DNA from 4 places in the Shewanella sp. S1-49-MNA-CIBAN-0167 genome. Region 2 is predicted to be linked to each of the others. Evidence: predicted binding sites of a transcription regulator. Region 2 holds the regulator's gene; each other region holds the start of a gene.
The links. The regulator sigma-54, encoded in region 2, starts transcription at its own class of promoters, with help from an activator protein. The targets are predictions, from matches to a motif close to GTTGGCACGNNNNTNGNNT.
Positions count from the first base shown of each region.

Region 1: fliE (flagellar hook-basal body complex protein FliE) is a predicted target of sigma-54. The motif match lies at 1,195-1,213, and genes of this name have one in related genera.
Region 3: AAEZ00_RS03970 (flagellar hook-length control protein FliK) is a predicted target of sigma-54. The motif match lies at 887-905, and genes of this name have one in related genera.
Region 4: glnA (glutamate--ammonia ligase) is a predicted target of sigma-54. The motif match lies at 629-647, and genes of this name have one in related genera.

Region 1 covers NZ_JBEOPO010000006.1:31,580-33,769, forward strand. The annotation lists gene fliF (flagellar basal-body MS-ring/collar protein FliF) at 1-735, opposite strand, end outside; gene fliE (flagellar hook-basal body complex protein FliE) at 798-1,139, opposite strand; gene AAEZ00_RS04005 (sigma-54-dependent transcriptional regulator) at 1,414-2,190, opposite strand, start outside.
Region 2 covers NZ_JBEOPO010000007.1:47,376-49,565, reverse strand. The annotation lists gene ptsN (PTS IIA-like nitrogen regulatory protein PtsN) at 1-19, opposite strand, end outside; gene hpf (ribosome hibernation promoting factor) at 22-309, opposite strand; gene AAEZ00_RS04725 (RNA polymerase factor sigma-54) at 335-1,819, opposite strand; gene lptB (LPS export ABC transporter ATP-binding protein) at 1,962-2,190, opposite strand, start outside.
Region 3 covers NZ_JBEOPO010000006.1:24,813-27,002, reverse strand. The annotation lists gene fliI (flagellar protein export ATPase FliI) at 1-77, shown strand, start outside; gene fliJ (flagellar export protein FliJ) at 83-529, shown strand; gene AAEZ00_RS03970 (flagellar hook-length control protein FliK) at 1,086-2,190, shown strand, end outside.
Region 4 covers NZ_JBEOPO010000001.1:170,243-172,432, forward strand. The annotation lists gene typA (translational GTPase TypA) at 1-269, opposite strand, end outside; gene glnA (glutamate--ammonia ligase) at 749-2,158, shown strand.

The DNA of each region.
Region 1 (2,190 bases), on a different contig from region 2:
TTGTTGTTGCACGAGATCTTGTTCACGACGGGCTCGAGCAGAGGTACCATCTTGACTACCAGAATTCAGTAAACGACCATTTGAGTCCGTCACCGTCACGCGAGAAGGCACCAGTCCTTGCACCGCCGAGCCAACAATATCAACAATCGCATCGATCTCTTCTTGGCCTAATCCACCACGACGAACGCTCACCACCACGGTTGCACTTGGTTTAGAGGCATTACGAGCAAAAACGTTTTGTTTTGGTAGCGCTAGAATAACTTTGGCACGACTAATACTTTTTAATTCTTCGATAGCCCGAGCCAAGTTTAATTCTTGGCTGAGTTTTAAGCGAGCTTGCTCCATGCGTTGGCTGACACCAAATCCGCTATCTTGGCTTAAGTAATCATTAGCTTGGGTGTTACTTTGAACACCTGCTCGGCTGAGTAATAACTTAACATCTTGATATTTGTCTTCAGGCACTTTCACCACATCGACATTTATTTGATAATCGATTTGATTTTTATCAAGTACATCCAAGACTTGGATCATCTCAGTTGTTTCCATTTTACCCAGTGGACGATACTCAGGCTCTTGGGCCCACATCATCACAAAAACAGCCATAGCAAGACATATCGCTAATGCCAAGATCATGATCACTTGGCGCATCATATCGGCGCCACCAATGCCGCCAAGAAGCCCAGACGGGTTCTCTTGCCGTACGCCGGTATCAGCGGTTGAATTTGAACCTACCATTAAGTCTGTGCTCACAATACTTACCTGCTATATCTGATGTTGTTATTTTATTTGTTCTGCGACTAAACAGGCATATTCATGATTTCTTTATAAGCATCGACAAGTTTATTACGTACCTGCACCGTTGCTTCAAAGGCAACGCCAGCTTTTTCACGCGCAATAACCGTATCAGACAAGCTAACCGTGGTGTCACCCATATCTAAACGCGAGGCTAAACTTGACGAGGCTTGTTGTAGTTCATTGACGCTACCCACCGCCTGAGACAGCAACTGGCTGAAATCAGCACCGGTAGTGTTATTGACTTGCTGGGTTAAATTAGGACGAATTGATGAACCAATAGAAGGGGCTATTTCGCCACGAAGTGACTGCATTTCTTGCATTAATGGATTTGCGCTAATCTGCACGATGTAACTCCCTTTCGTCGGCTTTTTGACGACAACAATAACTGATAATGATTTATAGCAATTTAGATGCCAATATTACAATTAGTAGGCGATAGGTAGAAAACAATTATAAAACAATTAGAAAATAGGCAGGCAAAAGGCAACAATAGGCAGGCGAAAGTAACCTATTTACCATATAAAATAGGTCACTTTTTGTCTTAATTATAAAATAAAACTTTAAAATCAATCAATTAAATAAGCTTGAACAAATAATCAATTCGCACATGCATTGGCACTAAGCAGGTAATTGGATCCCCATATCGCGCATTTTTGCCATTTTATATCGTAACGTACGAGCACTGATCCCGAGTTTTTCAGCGACCATTTTCCGACTACCCTGACATTGATTTAGGGTTTCTAAAATAATCACATGCTCTTGGGCTTTTAATTCGCCACCTAAGCCTTCTAATTCGGCAGACTTATCAGTGTCAACATATTCTGGTGCCACTAACGCCACATCGCCAGAGTCTAAAATAATATCATTAACGCCAATATCATCATTAACCCGCAATATCAGTGCCCGTTGAATAACATTGTCTAACTCGCGCACGTTACCCGGCCAGCGATGGGTTAATAAACGCCGAGTCGCACCGTCATCAAGCTGTGGTACTGAGGTCATATTAAATGCTTTAGCATGTTTAATAATTAAATGCCGCGCCAGCGGTAAAATATCGGCAGGTCGTTGATGCAGCGCAGGCCACGTTAACGGGAATACATTAATTCGGTAATATAAATCTTCTCTAAACTCACCCGAGGTGGCCAGCGCTTTAAGATCGCGGTTTGAGGTTGCCAGTACGCGAACATTCAGTTTAATGGTTTTACGGCCACCTAAACGCTCAACCTCGCGCTCTTGTAACACCCGCAATAACTTAGCTTGTAACCCCAGCTCCATCTCAGATATTTCATCGAGTAATATGGTGCCGCCTTGGGCTTGTTCAAACTTACCTGGGCATGCCTGATAAGCGCCAGTAAACGCGCCCTTTTCATAACCAAACAAGGTCGCTTCTAACAT
Region 2 (2,190 bases):
GAATGGTACAAAGTTCCATCGTTAGTGTTTTGTATACTTCTCTTTGTGTTTAATTACCTGACGGTCGAGTTTATCGATCAGGGCGTCTATTGCAGCATACATATCAGTATTTTCTGACATAGCAAAAATCTCTGCGCCATTAACGTGGATTTTGGCTTCTGCTTTTTGTTGTAATTTGTCTACATGGAGTACAACGTGTACATTATGGATCTGATCGAAGTGTCGTTCAAGCTTTGAAAATTTACCATTAACATACTCACGTAAAGATTCAGTTATTTCGACATGACGTCCAGTCAGATTTATATCCATAGAAAATCCTCCACAACCTTGTAGGTTATAAACTCTTACGTTGGTTTGAGGGCGGGATTAGCATTGCTTCTCGGTATTTTGCAATCGTACGACGAGCAACGTTTATGCCTTGTTCTGCCAGAAGTTGAGCCATTTTACTGTCACTCAATGGTTTTTTCTGGTTTTCTGCGGCAACCAGCTTTTTGATAAAAGCACGAATTGCTGTTGATGAGCATTCCCCGCCATCGTCAGTGCTGACATGGCTAGAGAAGAAGTACTTTAGTTCAAATAGTCCACGTGGGGTGTGCATATATTTTTGTGTGGTGACTCGTGAAATTGTCGATTCATGCATTTCTACTGCTTCAGCAATATCATTTAGCACCATAGGTTTCATGGCTTCTTCACCGTATTCAAAGAAGCCTTGCTGAAATTGCACAATGCAATTTGCCACTTTGAGTAGAGTATCATTGCGGCTTTCGATACTTTTAATAAACCATTTAGCCTCTTGCAAATGGCCTCGAATAAATTGACTGTCAGACTGATTTTTACTGCTTCTAGCCATGGCGGCGTATTGCTGATTAACGCCAATTTTGGGCATATTGTCTGGGTTTAACTCTACAACCCAACGGCCATTTTTCTTTAGTACCGTGACATCGGGAATAACGAATTCGTCATCGGTGGCGGTGATCAATAAGCCTGGACGAGGATTGAGTGATTGGATTAGGGTGATGGCGTCACGTAACTCATTTTCTTTTAGCTTAGTTTTGCGCATCAATAATCTAAAATCACGCCCAGCAATTAAGGTTAAATAGTCTTTGATTAGCAAACGGGCATTATCGATATGGGGTGTGGTGTTAGAGAATTGCGCTAATTGGATCAATAAACATTCACTTAAATCACGTGCAGCAACACCAACGGGATCAAAGTGTTGAATTCGTTTTAATACAGCTTCAACTTCATCTAACTCAACATTTTCGTCACCCATGGCTTCGAGAATATCGTCGGTACTTTGGGTTAAATAACCGCGTTCATCCACGGCGTCGATGATCGCTGTGGCAATGGCAAGATCGGTCTCTGAAAATGGAGTGAGATTTTTCTGCCATTCTAAATGTTCATACAGACCTTCGGTGGTTTCACCTTGAAACGGCATGTCATCATCGCGCATGCTAGCACTACCTGAACCTGACATCGGCGAGGCGGTGTACACTTCATCCCATGTAGTATCCATGGCTAAATCATCCATGGTTTCTTTGGTCATAGATTCTGCTGTGTCGACTGTTGAGGTGTCTTTTTCAATATTGACAATGCTGTTGTCACTGAAGTCTGTATCAGCTTGGTCGCGATTTTCTTTTACGGGGTCTTTTGCTTCAGAAAACTCATCTTCTATTTCAAGTAATGGATTTGAATCCAATGCTTGTTGGATTTCTTGCTGTAGCTCCAATGACGATAATTGCAGTAAGCGAATGGCTTGCTGCAATTGTGGGGTCATGGTTAAGTGTTGACCCATTTTAAGTTGGAGTGACGCTTTCATTTACCGCTTATCCCTAGATGATTTCCATAAAAGTGACAATTTATAAAACTGTAATGGATTGTCACGTACATCAATGATGTTTAACGCTGTTTAGATATCGTTCAATCAAATGAGTTAGATAGACTAAAGGCCCGTAAAGTAACTATAGCTTGAATTGTTCACCTAAGTACACCGCCCGAACTTGTTGATTGCTCAATACCTCATCAGGTGTGCCTTCGGCAATTAAATTACCTTGGCTGACGATATAAGCTCGCTCACAGACATCTAACGTTTCACGTACGTTATGGTCGGTAATTAATACTCCTAGACCTCGGCTTTTAAGTTGTTGAATGATTTTTTTTATGTCGATGACAGAAATCGGATCAACACCA
Region 3 (2,190 bases), on a different contig from region 2:
AGGGATTTAAAGAACCAGTGACGTTTGAAGAGAGTCGAGTCATGTTGACTCAAATAGCCGCGCAGTGTCAGGGATAACGTAAATGACTCGAACTGATCCACTATTGACGGTATTGAAGTTGGCCACTTCTGCCGAAGATCAAGCTGCTTTACAGCTTAAGTCGGCTCAATTTGAAAAGCAAAAACGCCAAGGTCAGCTGGATGCATTAAACAACTATCGCTTAGATTATATGAAACAGATGGAAGGACACACAGGAACCACATTACGCGCAAACCAATACCATCAATTCCATCAATTTATTCGTCAAGTAGATAATGCAATAACACAACAGGTTGGCGCGGTTCAAGATGCCGAAAAACAAGTTGGCTATCGTCAAGTTCATTGGCAAGAAACACAACAAAAACGTAAAGCGGTCGACATGTTATTAAAGCAAAAAGCCAAGAAGGCTATGGCAATAGAAGCTAAACTTGAACAAAAAAACTCAGATGAATTTGCGATGCAACAGTATTTTCGCCGAAAACTTAAATAACCCTTTGTCTTGTTAATGACCTTGCTAACAATCTTGTTAATGACCATTTATCGACTTGCTAATGACCTTGCTAACAATCTTGTTAATGACCTTGCTAACAATCTTGTTAATGACCATTTATCGACTTGCTAATGACCTTGCTAATGACCTTGCTAATGACCTTGCTAATGACCATTTATCGACTTGCAATAGACTCACTATTGACGCTCCTATTAACTCGTGAAGACGCCTTAGTCGCAACAAATGGCAAGTTTGACAAGTCGCGATCTGCACACATCAAAATATCATGATGCGCTTGCTGGTTCGCTGATGTTTTGCTTGGTTATCTATTATGCAAAGTTCATCGAACCACCATGTGTTGGCACTTAAATTGCTTAATATTATTAATTGAAATACAAATCGTCAGTGAAGCGACGGTGGCGAGCTTATTACGAGGCTTTTGCAATCACCTTATACATATAATTGAACAGACAAATATGTGACGTATAGAGGGTGATGACCTAGCTGTTTTTAGACGATATATCACCTAACCTTGTTTAATTGAGTGGAGCAGATTATGCAGCAGATGAACAATATCTTACTTGGCAATAGCAGTAAACCTGCCGATGCGAGCACGAAGATAAACGTGCAAGATGTTGAAAATAAAACATTTTTATCTGCTTTTAATCAAGCGAGCGAATCCGGTCTTATTTTACGGCGTAACGCTAATACGGCGCAGGTGTCGTTTGATGCTGAAGCCGGGAAAGCAAATGCTGGCATCGCAAGTGAGCTGTCTACAGACGAAAATGCTGATGTTGAAATGATTTTTGCTCAACTTAATATGGCGGATTCAATCAATAAACGTCATTCCTCTGGCGGAAAAGAATTGCCACATGTCGAACAATCTGAGGTTTATTTTGACACAACATTTTCGGCAGAAGCGCCAAACAGTGCTGCTGTTGAAAAGACCAATAATGATGTCGGTGTTAGTGAGTTATTTACTGATACTATTGATTTACCGGCAGATTCTATCACTACCAAAGACGCGCTTTCTCAGCTTAGCGCTGAAGAACTAGACAACTTAATGGCATTTGCTGATTTATCGGTAAAAGACTTACAAGCGTTAGACCCTCAAGCCTTAAACGTATTAATTAGTGATTTTAATCTACAAGCACCGGTTATTGATGAGTCTATTTTAGCCATGGTGGAGGCTGATATGGACAGCAGTGATGAATCTCCAGACAGCAAGCTTGATAGTGAACAACAAAACCAAATTGATAAATCAGTCGCCACCAGCGTGGCGATCCAAGGTAAAGCGAGTGCTACCGATGTTAACTCTGCACTTAATTCTGCAGCCGTTAAATCAGATATGACGGGTCCTTTAAGCTCTGGGCTTAGTCGTTCTGCCGCTTCAGTTGAAGCGACTTCAGCGATGAACGTCGATCCCGAGACTATTTTAGGTGATAACGATCGCATTAATAGCAATGTTCAAGTAGATACTGATAATGCCAAAGTACTGGCAAAAGCTGATTTTTCAGTGGTATTAGACTCCTTAGCGATAAAGCGCGCCTCCGGTGAGCCTTCAACCCACTTAACCCCAGCTAATTTTGGCTTAGATGCTGTGGCTGATGTCAGTGAAACTGACAATAAGACCTTACAAAATCACAATAGCTTTACCTCGG
Region 4 (2,190 bases), on a different contig from region 2:
GATAGAACACGTTCTACTTCGCCACCGAAATCGGCGTGGCCAGGAGTATCTACGATGTTAATACGGTAGTCGTTCCACTGGATGGCAGTATTCTTTGCCAGAATGGTGATCCCACGTTCTTTTTCAAGATCGTTAGAATCCATAACCCGCTCAGTAGCTTCTCCACGAGATGCAAGGGTTCCTGACTGCGCCAACATTTTGTCTACCAGGGTTGTTTTGCCATGGTCAACGTGGGCAATAATGGCGATGTTACGTAAATTCTCTAGCACGGATAAACCTCTAAACCATCAAAAAAAAAAGGGAGCTAACAGAAGCTATTTATTATTACAGCTACTGTAAAAAAGCGTGCCATTCTACTTCACAGCAGCTTTTGTAGATAGGATTATTTTTGAACACATGTAAATCTTTCGTTTACTAAGCCTCAAAAAACAGTATAAAACGTTTATATATTAAACATAATCGAGGTGTGATGCAAAATGTGGCATGATTAAAACACCAGCATTAACATGACGCACTATTATGGACTTTTGCACTATGATGAAACATAGTAATGCACGTCATTGGTGCAAAATCATAATTTAGAAGATGAGGGAACGTTCTCATCTTCATAAAATCAACTAGTTAACGAACTGGCATGAATATCGCTTCACTGCTGTTATTATGTAAATATTCGTTTTGCAGATGCATCATCTGGCGAATACCAAGATTATATTAAGGGACAACCCTTTACCCTACCGGAGGCTTGAGAATGTCAGTTGAATCAGTTTTAAAACAACTAGAAGAGTTAGAAGTTAAGTTTGTAGACTTACGCTTTACCGACACTAAAGGTAAAGAGCAGCACGTTTCTATCCCATCTCACCAAGTAAATGAAGATTTCTTTGAAGACGGCAAAATGTTTGACGGTTCTTCAATTGTAGGTTGGAAAGGCATTAATGAATCTGACATGGTGTTAATGCCAGATCCAACGACTTTTGTGTTAGACCCTTTCACGGAAGAAACGACCGCACTTATTCGTTGTGATATTTTAGAACCGGGTACCATGACAGGTTATGATCGCGATCCTCGTTCTATTGCCAAAAAAGCCGAACAGTATCTTATTTCTACTGGCATTGCTGATACCGTATTGATTGGTCCAGAGCCTGAATTCTTCATATTTGACGATGTCCGTTTTGGTACTGATATGTCAGGTTGTTTCGTGAAGATTGACGCTAAAGAAGCTTCATGGAACTCAGCTAAAAGCTATGAAGAAGGCAACACCGGTCATCGTCCAATGGTGAAGGGGGGTTACTTCCCAGTTGCGCCAGTTGATTCGTCACAAGACTTACGCTCTGCAATGTGTTTAGTACTTGAAGAAATGGGTCAAGTGGTTGAAGCGCATCACCACGAAGTGGCCACAGCTGGTCAAAATGAAATCGCAACACGATTCAATACATTGACTAAGAAAGCTGACGAAATTCAAATCCTTAAGTATGTTGTTCATAACATGGCTCATGCTTATGGCAAGACAGCGACATTTATGCCAAAACCAATCGTGGGTGACAACGGCAGTGGCATGCACGTGCATCAGTCTTTAGCTAAAGACGGGGTAAACTTATTCGCTGGTGATAAGTATGCTGGTTTGAGTGACCTTGCGCTTTACTACATTGGCGGCATCATTAAGCATGCTCGTGCATTGAATGCATTCACTAACCCAAGCACAAACTCTTACAAGCGTTTGGTACCGCATTTTGAAGCGCCTGTGATGCTTGCATATTCTGCACGTAACCGCAGCGCGTCAATTCGTATTCCAGTGGTACCAAGCCCTAAAGGTCGTCGTATCGAAGCGCGTTTCCCTGATCCACATGCCAACCCATACTTAGCGTTTTCGGCATTGCTAATGGCCGGTCTTGACGGTATTCAAAACAAGATCCACCCAGGTGAAGCAATGGACAAAGATCTGTATGACTTGCCTGCTGAAGAAGCGGCTGAGATCCCACAGGTTGCGACTTCATTAGAAAACGCACTTGAAAATTTACAAGCGGACCATGAGTTCTTGACTAAAGGTGGCGTGTTCAGCGAAGACTTTATCCAGTCTTATATTCAGCTTAAAACAGCAGAATCTGAACGTGTAGCGCGTACGACTCATCCGCTTGAGTTTGAAATGTACTACAGCTTGTAATTCTTGAATCGAATTGCATAGGCAAGCAAGTA